DNA from 3 places in the Paenibacillus sp. FJAT-27812 genome. Region 2 is predicted to be linked to each of the others. Evidence: a T-box and tRNA genes for the amino acid it is inferred to sense, from the RefSeq annotation. Region 2 holds a T-box; the other regions hold tRNA genes.
The links. A T-box is a leader RNA that pairs with one kind of tRNA and senses whether it is charged. The one in region 2 lies ahead of ADU23_RS22740 (arginine--tRNA ligase), so its partner is inferred to be a tRNA-Arg.
Positions count from the first base shown of each region.

Region 1 (4,196 bases), 1.4 Mb from region 2:
GTAAGCGTAAGCTCCCTATCGTAGGGGAGCGAGAGCAGCGCGCCTGCGGCAATTTCCCGCGCGACGTTGGATTCGGGCACGAAAGCGATTCCCATGCCGCAGCTGACGGTCTGCTTAATCAGCTCGACGCTCGGAAAGGACAATTGATCGGCAAGCTCCACATCGGCGTCACGCAGCACATCGCGGCCGTATGCGTGGTAGATGCACTGCTCTCCAAAGCTGATGAAGGCAGAATCGTATAATGACCGCCAGCCCTGCTGCTCGAAGCGCTCGCGGAGGGCAGGGGCACAGACCAGCGCCAGCTTCTCTTCGAGCAGCGGAGTAAATAGAAGGTCATCGCGTTCAGGCGGCTTAGGGACGATTCCGAGGTCGGCGCGGTGATTGGCTACCTGATCGGCAACCTCATGCATAAGCCCCGGCGTCAAATGAAGCTTGATCTTCGTGAACTGCTTAAGAAAGCCTGTTAGAAAAAATGGCAGATGCGACACCGCAAACGATTCGAGTGCGCCTAGCCGGACGATGCCGGAAGGGCTGTCCGTATCCGTAAGCGCGTCCTGCAGCGACTGTCCGAGCTGGATGAACTGGTAGGCAAAAGGCGCGAGCTGCAAGCCGGCTTCCGTCGGCTCAACGCCGCGCGGCAATCGGTGAAACAGCTTCTTCCCGCTGGTCAGCTCCAAATGCCGTACATGCGCGGTTACGGTCGATTGCACATAACCAAGGCGCTCCGCTGCCCGGCTAAAGCTTTTTTCCTCCAGCACGGCAGCAAAAGTAATGAAGAAACGTCCTTCCCATGATTCGAGCATATCGCGGGCCTCCTTTGGTATCGATAATTGAAATAGATATCATCGAAAACATTCAATATTCAAATAGGTAGCCTTATGTTAGCATGAAATCGAATCAAGTGAAACGAGGTGCACAATATGTTGAGAAAAATAAGCTGGAAGCCTCTGGCGGCAGCCGTAGGAGGAACGGCAGTGATTGCGCTGCTGCTGCTCATGGGCGATGCGGCGTCCGTAACGCTGCTGATGGCTCCTTTTGGCGCAAGCTGCGTGATTGCTTTCGCTTTGCCGGAGAGCCCGCTTGCGAAGCCAAGGAGCATTGTAGGAGGGCATCTCATAAGCACGGGAGTAGGCCTTGCGATGCTCCAACTATTCGGGACGTCGACATGGTCTCTGGCTCTCTCCGTCGGGCTAGCGATCCTTCTGATGCAATATACGAAAACCCTCCATCCACCCGCAGGCGCTGATCCGCTCGTCGTCATTATAAGCGGGGCAAGCTGGTCGTTTTTGATCACGCCGGTACTGCTGGGAGCGGTCATCATCGCGCTAGCCGCTTATGTTTACCGCAGGATGCTGGCGGCTAAGCCGGCCGCCGCGAGACAATGAAAATAAGGCTGCTCCGGGGAGCAGCCTTATTTTTGTTTTAACCATAAAAAACCCTCCAACACTTTGCAGTATTTGGAGGGTTTGTGCGTTTGATTATTTAATTGAATGGCGTCCCGGAAGAGATTCGAACTCCCGACCGACGCCTTAGAAGGGCGTTGCTCTATCCAGCTGAGCTACCGGGACACAAGCAATAATATACCACATGTTATTATTTTATTGCAAGCACATTTTTTAAATCATCGGTAATTTATTCTAATATTTGCTTTATGCGCTCCCTTGATGCTACATTTGTTTTTTCTTTTGCCCGTACATGTTATAATCGTACGCAAGATTGAACGAATGAACAAACGGCATGACCATAAGGCGGTGTTATCATTACAACTCCCAATGACACACAAGGCGACAACAAGGATAACGTTTACTTGTTCCCTAGCATGCTGGACCATTATCAGGTACAGTTAACCCGTATGCTAGAAGCGGAGCAATACGGGGAGGCCAAGGAGTTGCTGCGCTTTTTGCTGCAATGCCAAGGCGAGGATGCGCGTCATTATGAAGAGTGGGACAGTCTTCTGATATGGCTCGACATGGCTTTCCCTGAAGACGGCATTGGTGAAGAAGGCTCAGTTTATGTATTAGCCAAGCGAGAGAAGGAAGAGGATGAGGCGACCATGCGCGAGCAGCTTCTGAACCCTCCCGACCAAGACGAGGCTTATATCAACCAAGTGCTCTACATCATGCAAAATCATCCAATGATCGATCAGCAGATTCTTGCCCTTGAACGCGCTGCCTATATTCAATCTCCGGATATGGACGAATCGATCAAGACATGGCTTGCAACTGAGCCGGTTCACCCGGTCGTTCAATTTAAGGCGCTTCAATGCTTGCGAAAGCGAGGAGCAACAGGGTCGCTGACAATCGAGAGATTAGGGGAGACCGTGGAATTCGAGCTGGATGTTACGCCACTATCGATGGACGATTTTCCATCGCCGGTTATTCGGATTTTAGAGCGGACGGAGCAGGTTGCCGAGGTTGATGATCCAACATTGCCGCATTTTGCCAGAGAGCTTTGGAAGGAAAGTTTGCAATTTTTGTATGGTACGGCTGCTTATCATTGGATGCTGAGAGAAGACGAGGATACGGTCGATTATTTTGCGGCTGCGCTGCATTTAACGCTGCTTCTTACGGTTTACGGCTCGGCGAACGATGACGATATTCGTGATACATACGGCATTACCGAAGGTTTGAGATTCCGTTATGAGCAAGCATGCAAGGCACTGCGGCAGGTTGCGGTGCTTCAGCAATCGGGGGAAGATGAACCAGAGTCTTGATAATCTGGCCCAGCTTGTTTATAATAGAATGGTTTATGAAACGTGACTACTACTGATGCATGAGCATTTTCGGAGGGGAAGGCATAAAATGAAAGCAACTTGGGAAAAAATAGACAAGAACATCGTATCGATCGACGTGGAGGTTGAAGCGGAGAAGGTAGCGGGTGCTCTTGATCAAGCGTTCAAAAAAGTGGTTCAAAAAGTAAACGTACCTGGATTCCGTAAAGGTAAAGTGCCGCGCGGCATTTTCGAATCCCGTTTTGGAATTGAAAGCCTGTACCAGGATGCTATTGACATCCTGCTGCCAGACGCTTATTCCGATGCAGTAAAAGAACATAATCTTGAGCCGGTTGACCGTCCTGAGATCGATGTTGAGCAATTCGCAAAAGGCGAAACATTCAAATTCAAAGCAAAAGTTATCGTTAAGCCAGAAGTAACGCTTGGCGAATACAAAGGCTTGGAAGTTGAAGCGGTTGTTTCCGAAGTTACGGAAGAGGAAGTTGCGGCTGAGCTTGAGCGTCTGCAACAGCGTCATGCCGAGCTTTCTGTTGTTGAAGAAGGCGCTGCAGAAAACGGCGACATCACCGTTCTTGACTTCGACGGCTATGTAGACGGCGAAGCATTCGAAGGCGGAGCAGGCGAGCGTTATTCGCTTGAGCTAGGCTCGAATTCCTTCATCCCAGGCTTCGAAGATCAAGTGGTTGGCATGCAAATCGGCGATTTCAAGGACGTTGAAGTAACGTTCCCCGAGAGCTACCACGCTGAGCACCTTGCAGGCAAGCCTGCTGTGTTCAAAGTGAAATTGCATGAAATCAAACGCAAAAGCCTTCCGGCTCTTGACGATGAGTTTGCTAAAGACGTTAGCGAGTTCGACACGCTTGAAGAGTACAAGCAGGATCTCACAAGCAAACTGAAAGAGCGCAAGGATCAAGAAGGCGAGCAAGCACGTGAGCTAGCTGTTATTGACAAAGCTACTGCAGCTGCTGATGTTGAAATCCCTGAAGCGATGATCGTTACGGAAACGGATTACATGATCAAGGATTTCGAAAACCGTCTTAAAGCGCAAGGCATGAACATGGAGCTTTACTTCCAGTTCTCCGGCCAAAACGAATCCGTTCTTCGCGAGCAAATGAAAAGCGATGCTGAGAAGCGCGTTCGCAACAACCTTGTGCTTGATGCAATCGCTAAAGCAGAAGGCATTACTGCAAACGATGAGGATCTGAACGAAGAGCTTGAGAAGCTGTCCAAAGCTTACAACCGTCCTTCCGAAGAGCTTCGCGACATTTTCGAGAAAAACGGCAACCTAGGCAGCATCCAAGAAGATATTTCTCTTCGCAAAACAATCAAGTTCTTGCTTGATAACAGCAAAACGGTTTAATAGATCACATAAGCAAAATTAAATAAACGGTTTGTCTCAAGGTAAGGCACGTCATTGGTACGTGCCTTATTTTGACCCTACATATGAAATTGTGCTGCCCATGGA
Region 1 is NZ_LIGH01000001.1:3,953,939-3,958,134, forward strand. Features, by position in the region: gene ADU23_RS16705 (LysR family transcriptional regulator) at 1-803, opposite strand, end outside; gene ADU23_RS16710 (HPP family protein) at 921-1,385, shown strand; tRNA gene ADU23_RS16715 (tRNA-Arg) at 1,492-1,568, opposite strand; gene ADU23_RS16720 (hypothetical protein) at 1,808-2,713, shown strand; gene tig (trigger factor) at 2,802-4,091, shown strand.
Region 1: it has a tRNA-Arg gene. The T-box ahead of ADU23_RS22740 (arginine--tRNA ligase) is inferred to sense a tRNA for this amino acid. The anticodon was not compared.

Region 2 (4,196 bases):
GGCATGAGCTGTTCCATTCCACGTGCTTGGAGCGGGATGTTTTTGAGGAAATTTACACCCGCATGATTGCATGTAGCGCTTATAACGAGTCACACCGGCATTTCGTGCATAACGATTGCCATCCATGGAATATCATCTCAGACGGATATCGCATTACGGGAATTATTGACGCCGGCTTCCTTTATGGCGACTTCATGATCGATATTGCTTCGTTCGAGGATGCCGTTCCAGGAGAAGATGTAGCCGAGGCATTCCGGGTTTACTATGAAGAATCGGGTAAGCCGATCGTGCATTTTGAAGAGCGATTGCTGGGGGCGCGTTATTTCAAAGGGCTGGATGCGCTCCGTTTTTATGCGAAAATGGGCTGGAATGACGCTTATGAACAATTACGCGATCGCCTGCTGCTGCTCCCTAAGGGAGCGATTTAGAGCTATTTGGGCCGCAGTAAAGCAAGCTTAGACAACAGAATTTTGGCAACAGCCTATTAACGGTTGGGCTATTGCATCATATACTACACCATACGTGCGTTCAGGAGCGCTGCCCGCGAATTCGCTCTATGGAATATTTTTTTGGCGTTAATTGGGTTATTTTTAGAAAGACTATAACTTAGAGAAAAACTTCAGGCAGCGGCGTAAATGAAGTAAAGGATTGGGTGATTGAGATGATTATAATCAAAACGCAGGAAGAAATTATGAAAATGAAAAAGGCGGGCGAAGTATTAGCAGCCTGCCATCGGGAATTGCGCGCTTTCATTCGTGCTGGCATAACGACACTCGAAATCGACCAATTTGTTGAAGCTTTCTTGGAAAAAAACGGGGCGACGCCGGAGCAAAAAGGGTTTCATGGTTACCCGTTCGCTACTTGCGCTTCGATTAACGACGTCATTTGTCACGGCTTTCCCAGTCATACCGTCCTCGTGGAAGGCGATATCGTCACAGTGGATATGGTCGTTAGGTTAGATGGCTGGCTCGCGGATTCGGCTTGGTCATATACGGTTGGAAATGTGTCGGCTGAGGCGCAGAGGCTGCTTGATGTTACGAAGGAATCGCTTTATAAAGGCATTGAACAGGCCGTAGTAGGCAACCGAATCGGTGATATTTCGCATGCCATTCAAGCATATGCGGAAGCGCAAGGCTTCTCGGTCGTCAGAGATTTTATTGGACATGGCATCGGCCAAGATATGCATGAAGAGCCGCAGGTTCCTCATTACGGGCCTCCGCATAGAGGTACGCGCCTTAAGGCAGGCATGGTGCTGACCATTGAGCCGATGTTAAATACGGGCAAATACCATAGCAAAATCGATGCGGACGGGTGGACGGCTAGAACGGTAGACGGCAGCCTGTCAGCTCAATATGAGCATACGCTGGCCATTACCGATGATGGCCCGATTATTCTGACAGAGCAATAACAGTAGGTGTGAGAAGGTTTTTAGCAAGCTGGGCAGTCTAAGGCTTCCGTCATTCGACGGGGGTCTTTTTCTTGCGGTCTGAAACATTAAAAGCTTATTAAGCGAATTATATATAGGGAGTTAGAGACTTCAATAAGCAGATGAAAAATGCCAAATACACATCGTATCCATTTCTCTATGAGAGAGGAAATGTACTCGTTATATACTGGAGCAATAGCAAGGAACAAAACGAAATAGGCGATGCGATTGAAGCGGGGCTGCGGCAGCTGACGTGATGACTATTGTCTTGACACAGTTATCTCTATCCTGTATAAATACTTCTAAGCAATCAATTGGAAAAAAGAACATTGGTGAATGGGACAGTAATCTTTGGCGGATAGTTGCAGCGAGCCGGGTCAGTGGAAGCCGGTACGGAAGCCTTAGGCGAAGCGGACCCAGGAAATGGTTTGCCGAAGCAGCACTTGCGGAGCAGTAGGCAAATCCGGTCATGGACCGTTACGAAAACGAGGGGTCAAGCAGCTAGCAGGCTTGGCACTTAGAGTGGTACCACGGGATCTTCACGGCTCTCGTCTCTTATTTTAGAGACGGGGGCCTTTTTGCATTTTTAGACGAATGGAGGAATTGGAATGATTCATGAACAAATCATAGCGGCGATTGAGGAAACAACGCAGCGCATTCTATCGGAGGCTGGGCTGCAGCGGCCTGCAAATCTAAAGATTGCAGTGGAGCATCCCGTAAATTTGGAGCACGGCGAGTACAGCAGCAATATTGCGATGCAGCTCGCAAAGCTTTTAAAGCGCGCACCCTCGCAAATAGCGGGCGACTTCAAAGAGCAGCTGCTTGCCAACTCGGTTTTGTCCGCTTCCATTTCGCAAATCGAGGTAGCCCCGCCAGGCTTTCTTAACTTCTATGTCAATTGGTCCAATTGGGCTGATTCGTTAGAACAGCCGGCGTCTTTGAACATTGAAAAGAGCACCAAAGTGCTTATTGAGCATACGTCAATCAATCCGAATAAATCGGCTCATATCGGTCATTTGCGCAATTCCTGCATAGGCGATACGTTAGCAAGGATGCTCAAAAGAACAGGTCATCAGGTAGAGGTGCACAACTATATCGATGATTTAGGCAATCAGCTGGCCGATACGGTGGTAGGCATTTTACAGACGACGACCGAGCAGCCTTATGAGCGTTTTGGAGATTTTTGCTGGGAAACTTATTCCAGGATCAATAAAGCTTACAAGGAGCAGCCGGCTTTGCTTGAGCAGCGTACGAACGTATTAAGCAAGCTCGAGGAGGGCCGCTCCAATGTGGCATGGATGGGCCTGCTTATTGCGGAGCGTATTGTGCGTGAGCATGTCGAGGAAATGAAGCAGTTCGGCATCGGCTATGATGTGCTTGTATGGGAGAGCAGCCTCGTTCGCGAAGGCTTTTGGTTGCGCTCGTTCGAGCTTCTGCAGCGAACAGACATTTTCCGCCAAGAAGAGGAAGGGAAGCTGAAGGGCTGCTGGGTGCTCAAGCAGCCGGAGAACGAGGGCGAGCCGAAGGAGCAGTCTGAGTTCCATGCGGATAAAGTGCTCGTTCGGTCGAATGGCATATTGACTTATACCGCTAAGGATATTGCTTATCATCTTTGGAAGTTTGGTTTGCTGGATAAAGATTTTCGCTATAAGAAATTTTCGGAAAAATTATGGTCCACGCATTCGAGCGGTGTAAGGAAGAAGATCGGCCATGCCGATATGGTCATTAATGTCATTGACCTGCGACAGGAATATCCGCAAGCGATGGTAAAGCAAGCGCTGCTTGCTTTAGGCTACCACAAGCAAGCGGAGCAGCTTAGACATGTCAGCTACGGCGTTGTTTCGTTAAGCCCTCAAACGGCAAAGGGGCTGGGCATTAATACCACTGACGGGAAGCAAGCTTATGCCATGTCTGGCAGGCAGGGAATCGGCGTCAAAATCGCTGATTTCTTGGCACACATGGAGCAAATTATAGATGCAAACCGTTCGCGTAAGGCTGGGCTTGCGAGCAGCGCTATAGCGGCAGCGTCGATCCGTTACTACTTGCTGCGTTTCCACTTGCAGACGGAGGTCGTATTTGATCTGGACCAAGCGACTGAGGTAACCGGAAATACCGGCGTCTATTTGATGTATTCCTACGCTCGCTCCAGCAGCATTTTGAAAAAATCCGGCGTTTCAGGCAGCGCAGTCCCACATGAATCATTGTCGAACGGGGAGCTGGAAGTCCAGGAACGAAGCCTGCTTAGGCAGCTTGCCTATTGGCCGGAGACGCTGCAAGCAGCTGTCAAGGAGCTTGCGCCAAACCATTTGTGCACCTATGTGTATGAGCTTTCCGCTTTATTTAATCACTTCTACGCAACCTGCCCGATACTCAAGTCGGAAGGACAGGCAAGATGCCTCCGCCTATGGCTTACGGAGCGTTACAAGCAAACGATGCAGGACGCATTAGAAATACTAGGTTTGCCCGCGCCTGCCAAAATGTAGCCGCATGTTCCATTCATGCAATTCGATTGCCCGTCATATAGTTTAACGCAGAGGTACAGGCATCGAATGGCGATGAATGGAAGGCGGGTGCAGAAATTGGAGCAGGTTATTCCGAATCATGATATAGAGCATGATGTCACGATAGATTTTGCGGTGCAGGGGATGAGCTGCTCGGCCTGTGCGGCTAGGATAGAGAAGGCTGTCGGCAAAATGGACGGCGTCCAAATGGCGGCCGTAAGCTTTCCGCTCCGCACGGCATGGGTGCAGTTTAAGCCAGGACGGCTTGG
Region 2 is NZ_LIGH01000001.1:5,390,770-5,394,965, forward strand. Features, by position in the region: gene ADU23_RS22730 (phosphotransferase family protein) at 1-428, shown strand, start outside; gene map (type I methionyl aminopeptidase) at 662-1,408, shown strand; gene ADU23_RS33965 (hypothetical protein) at 1,549-1,683, shown strand; T-box leader at 1,750-1,985, shown strand; gene ADU23_RS22740 (arginine--tRNA ligase) at 2,035-3,909, shown strand; gene ADU23_RS22745 (heavy metal translocating P-type ATPase) at 3,976-4,196, shown strand, end outside.

Region 3 (4,196 bases), 3.5 Mb from region 2:
CAAAGAAGAAACGCCCCCATGATTCACGACTCCTAGAAGCCGCAAATCAAAGACCTTGTGCTCCGCATGCGCGAAAGCCGCGGTCCGTCCGCCTTCTTTGCTTACAGACCTTTGCTAGCAATGTAAGCAGCAAGATCAACTACGCGGTTCGAGTAGCCCCACTCGTTGTCGTACCAAGAAATAACTTTAACCATGTTGCCTTCAACAACCATAGTCGAAAGACCATCGATTGTGGAAGAAGCAGGATCAGTGTTGTAGTCGCTTGATACAAGCGGCAATTCGTTGTAGTTCATGATGCCTTTAAGAGCGCCTTCCGAAGCTTCTTTGAATGCAGCGTTAACTTCTTCAACTGTTACGTTAACTTTAAGCTCAGCAACAAGGTCAGTTACGGAAACGTTAGGCGTAGGAACACGCATAGCCATACCGTTCAATTTACCTTTAAGCTCTGGAAGAACGAGTGAAACAGCTTTCGCTGCGCCAGTTGAAGATGGAATGATGTTTTCTGCAGCAGCACGAGCGCGGCGCAGGTCTTTATGTGGAACGTCAAGAACGGATTGGTCATTTGTGTATGAGTGAATAGTTGTCATCATACCTTTAACGATTCCGAATTTGTCGTTCAATACTTTTGCGAAAGGAGCAAGACAGTTAGTTGTACATGAAGCGTTGGAAACAATGGTGTGTGCCGCAGGGTCGTATTTATCTTCGTTAACGCCGATAACTACTGTAATATCTTCGTTCGTTGCTGGAGCGGAAATGATAACTTTTTTAGCGCCGCCTTGCAAGTGAAGCTCAGCTTTTTCTTTAGCTGTGAAAATACCAGTTGATTCAACTACGATTTCAACGCCAACGGATCCCCAAGGAAGGTCTGCAGGGTTACGCTCTGCGAAAACTTTGATTTCGCGTCCGTTAACGATAAGCGCGCCTTCTTTTGCTTCAACAGTACCGTCAAGTTGACCGTGTGTTGTGTCATATTTCAGAAGATGTGCCAGTGTTGCAGTATCCGTAAGATCGTTTACTGCCACGATTTGAACATCAGGGTTGTTCAGTGCTGCGCGGAATACGTTACGGCCGATGCGACCAAAACCATTAATACCAACTTTAACCATTTTTGTTTCCTCCTAAGCGTTTTTGAAAGATTTATAATATATTTCAAGATGTTTTGCTGGTTTGCGAGCATAGCACCTTGCAAATCATCATGATTCCACTAGCTTGCTTGCTGTTTAATCCTTCTCTTGCTCGATCAAGGCTACCATTTCCAGTGCCGCAGCTTCATCCGTAACGAGCACGTCATTGTGTCCGAAGCGCATAATCGCCGCTATTGCCTCGCCTTTGCTCTTTCCGCCGGCTACGCCTATAACAACTTCAGTGTTCACAATATCCTCCAGCCGTAACCCCACCGTCTGCATTTTGTGCACGACAGCGCCCTTGCGGTCAAAATAAAACCCAAACGATTCTGCAAGCGCACCTTCTGCTTCCATAGCATCGATGATCTCGCGGTCAAGCCGCCTGCGCCTTGCCATGACCATAGCATCTCCGATTCCATGTACAACGATGCGAGCACTGCGGATGACATCTACGATTTCCTTAATGTTAGGCTCCTGCATGATGGACGCGAATGCTTCCTCGCCCAAATGATCAGGTACGTGTAGAAGCCTGTATTGCGCTCCTGTACGCTTTGCCATCATAGAAGCAATCGTATTGGCCTGATAGTCCAAGCTCTCGCCTAGGCCGCCTCTAGCCGGTACAAACCAGTTCGTCTTCAGCTGCGAGGAACTCACCAATTGATTCGCTACCTGCGCAATCGTCGTTCCGCCTGTTACCGCCACAACGTCATGCGGCTGCATAACCTTGTTAAGCACCTGGCTTCCCGCCCGGCCAAGCTCTCTCTTCGTTTGAGCCGATATTTCGGAATCTCCAGCTACGATGATGACCTGCGAAAGCCCATAATGGCTGCGTATCGTCTCCTCAAGCTCGGATAAACCAAACATCGTCTTGTAGAAAGGCTCAAGCTGTTCTAATAAAAGCTTGCCTGAATCGCTAATTCGCATGCCCCCCGAGTGAATCTCGAGCAGTCCCTGCGTTTTCAGAAAATCGGTCTCTGCCCGAAGCATGCGCTCCGTCATCGATAATGTCGACGCTAGCGTGCGACGCCCGATTAAATCCGACAACATCACCTGATGCAATATCGAATACCGTTTCTTCATGACGTCAAGCAGATCAGGCACAAGCTGCTGCTGCAGTTCAACGATCTGACGCATCTCTCATCCTTCACTCCATCGGCCTCTAGCGTATCGGCTTAAACACGTTGGACTCAATATGTCCCGCGGTATCATTTCAAGTCCCACCTTTAGTTTATCGGAAATACTCGATTGAAGCAAGAGCCGTTTTGCTTATGAAAACGATTTCCGTCACATTTTTCACAAATTTAATTTTTGAACGCCCCTTGCTTTACCATCTGTAATGTCATATAATCATTTTTGCGACTATTTTATGCACATGCGCCCGTGGTCCAATGGATATGACGCAGCCCTCCGAAGGCTGAGATCTAGGTTCGATTCCTTGCGGGCGCGCCATTACAACTAATCAGCCGATCAGGCTTGCAACTCCTATAATGATACAGACTAACCGTTCCTATACGCTGGAACGGTTTTTTTATTGGATTGACGGACTTGTTTGACTATCTTTGACTTTTGACTTTTCATCCGTTATTATGAGAATACGATTTAACCATTCATTGTTTTTGAGGAGGGGGCTTACGTTGGATATGAATTTCGTTCCTATGGTTATTGAGCAAAACAATCGAGGTGAGCGTGCGTATGACATTTACTCTCGCCTATTGAAAGACCGCATTATTTTTCTAGGATCAGGTGTAAATGACGTTGTGGCTAACTCCATCATCGCTCAATTGCTTTTCCTGGCAGCAGACGACCCTGAGAAAGACATTTCTCTTTATATTAACAGCCCGGGCGGCTCGATTACGGCAGGCATGGCTATCTACGATACGATGCAGTACATTAAACCGGACGTGTCCACCATTTGTGTCGGCATGGCCGCATCCATGGGCGCTTTCCTGCTTACGGCAGGCGCAATCGGCAAACGCTACGCGCTTCCGAACAGCGAAGTCATGATTCACCAGCCGCTTGGCGGCGCAGAAGGTCAAGCAAGCGATATCGCCATTCGCGCGAAACGCATCATCGGCATGCGCGACAAGCTGAACGGCATCTTGGCAGAGCGCAGCGGACAATCGCTTGAGCGTATCGAGAAAGATACGGATCGCGATTACTTCATGAGCGCAGCTGAAGCCAAAGAATACGGCTTGGTCGATAAAGTCATCGAGAAGCTGGCATAATCGACATTCAGTATCACAACAAAAAGAGCAGGTCGACGGAGAAATCTCCAGACCTGCTCTTTTTGTTTTTTTGTACGCTTTTCAACAAAAAAAAGAGCTGTCGCCGCAAGCTCGTTAAGAACCTGCGTGACTTCTCCCTTTTTCTTATTGGTTTTCCAACTCTTCTTTGCTTACCAAAGCGACTAAAGCGTTTACAGCCTGTTCTGCATCCGAACCCTCTGCACTAATGGATACCTCAGTGCCAGAACTGATTGCTAAGCTCATAATTCCCATTATGGATTTCGCATTCACTTTTTTGTCGTCTTTCTCTACAAATACTTCGGAGGAAAATTTGTTCGCTTCTTGTACGAATAATGCTGCAGGTCTTGCATGAAGTCCCGTCTTAAGACGAACAACAACCGGAAGCCTTGTCATGGAAACCATACCCCCTATATTTTACTCAATCATTAGCATGCGGCAAAAGCGTTAACGGCTCTAATTGCCGTCTTCTGGCTGCAAAAGCTCTTTTCCGGTCAAAGATAAGTATAGTTTGGCCTTCTTATCTTTTTTAAATTAAGTCATTTTGAATTATTATATCATTATACCAGTTCATGCACTAGCATAAAAGCTCAGACCCCACGGATTTTTTCCGCAAGTTCATCAATTTTACGTAAACGGTGGTTTACGCCTGACTTACTGACCTTTCCGCTTAGCATTTCACCAACCTCTGTCAGATTCATATCCGGATGCTGCAGCCTGATTTCGGCTACTTCCTTCAACTTATCAGGCAGGCTATCCAAACCGACTTCACGCTGCAGCAGCTTAATGTTCTCGATCTGACGAACGGCTGCTCCAATCGTTTTGTTCA
Region 3 is NZ_LIGH01000001.1:1,847,490-1,851,685, forward strand. Features, by position in the region: gene gap (type I glyceraldehyde-3-phosphate dehydrogenase) at 102-1,106, opposite strand; gene ADU23_RS07855 (sugar-binding transcriptional regulator) at 1,221-2,258, opposite strand; tRNA gene ADU23_RS07860 (tRNA-Arg) at 2,499-2,573, shown strand; gene clpP (ATP-dependent Clp endopeptidase proteolytic subunit ClpP) at 2,765-3,349, shown strand; gene ADU23_RS07870 (HPr family phosphocarrier protein) at 3,494-3,763, opposite strand; gene whiA (DNA-binding protein WhiA) at 3,958-4,196, opposite strand, start outside.
Region 3: it has a tRNA-Arg gene. The T-box ahead of ADU23_RS22740 (arginine--tRNA ligase) is inferred to sense a tRNA for this amino acid. The anticodon was not compared.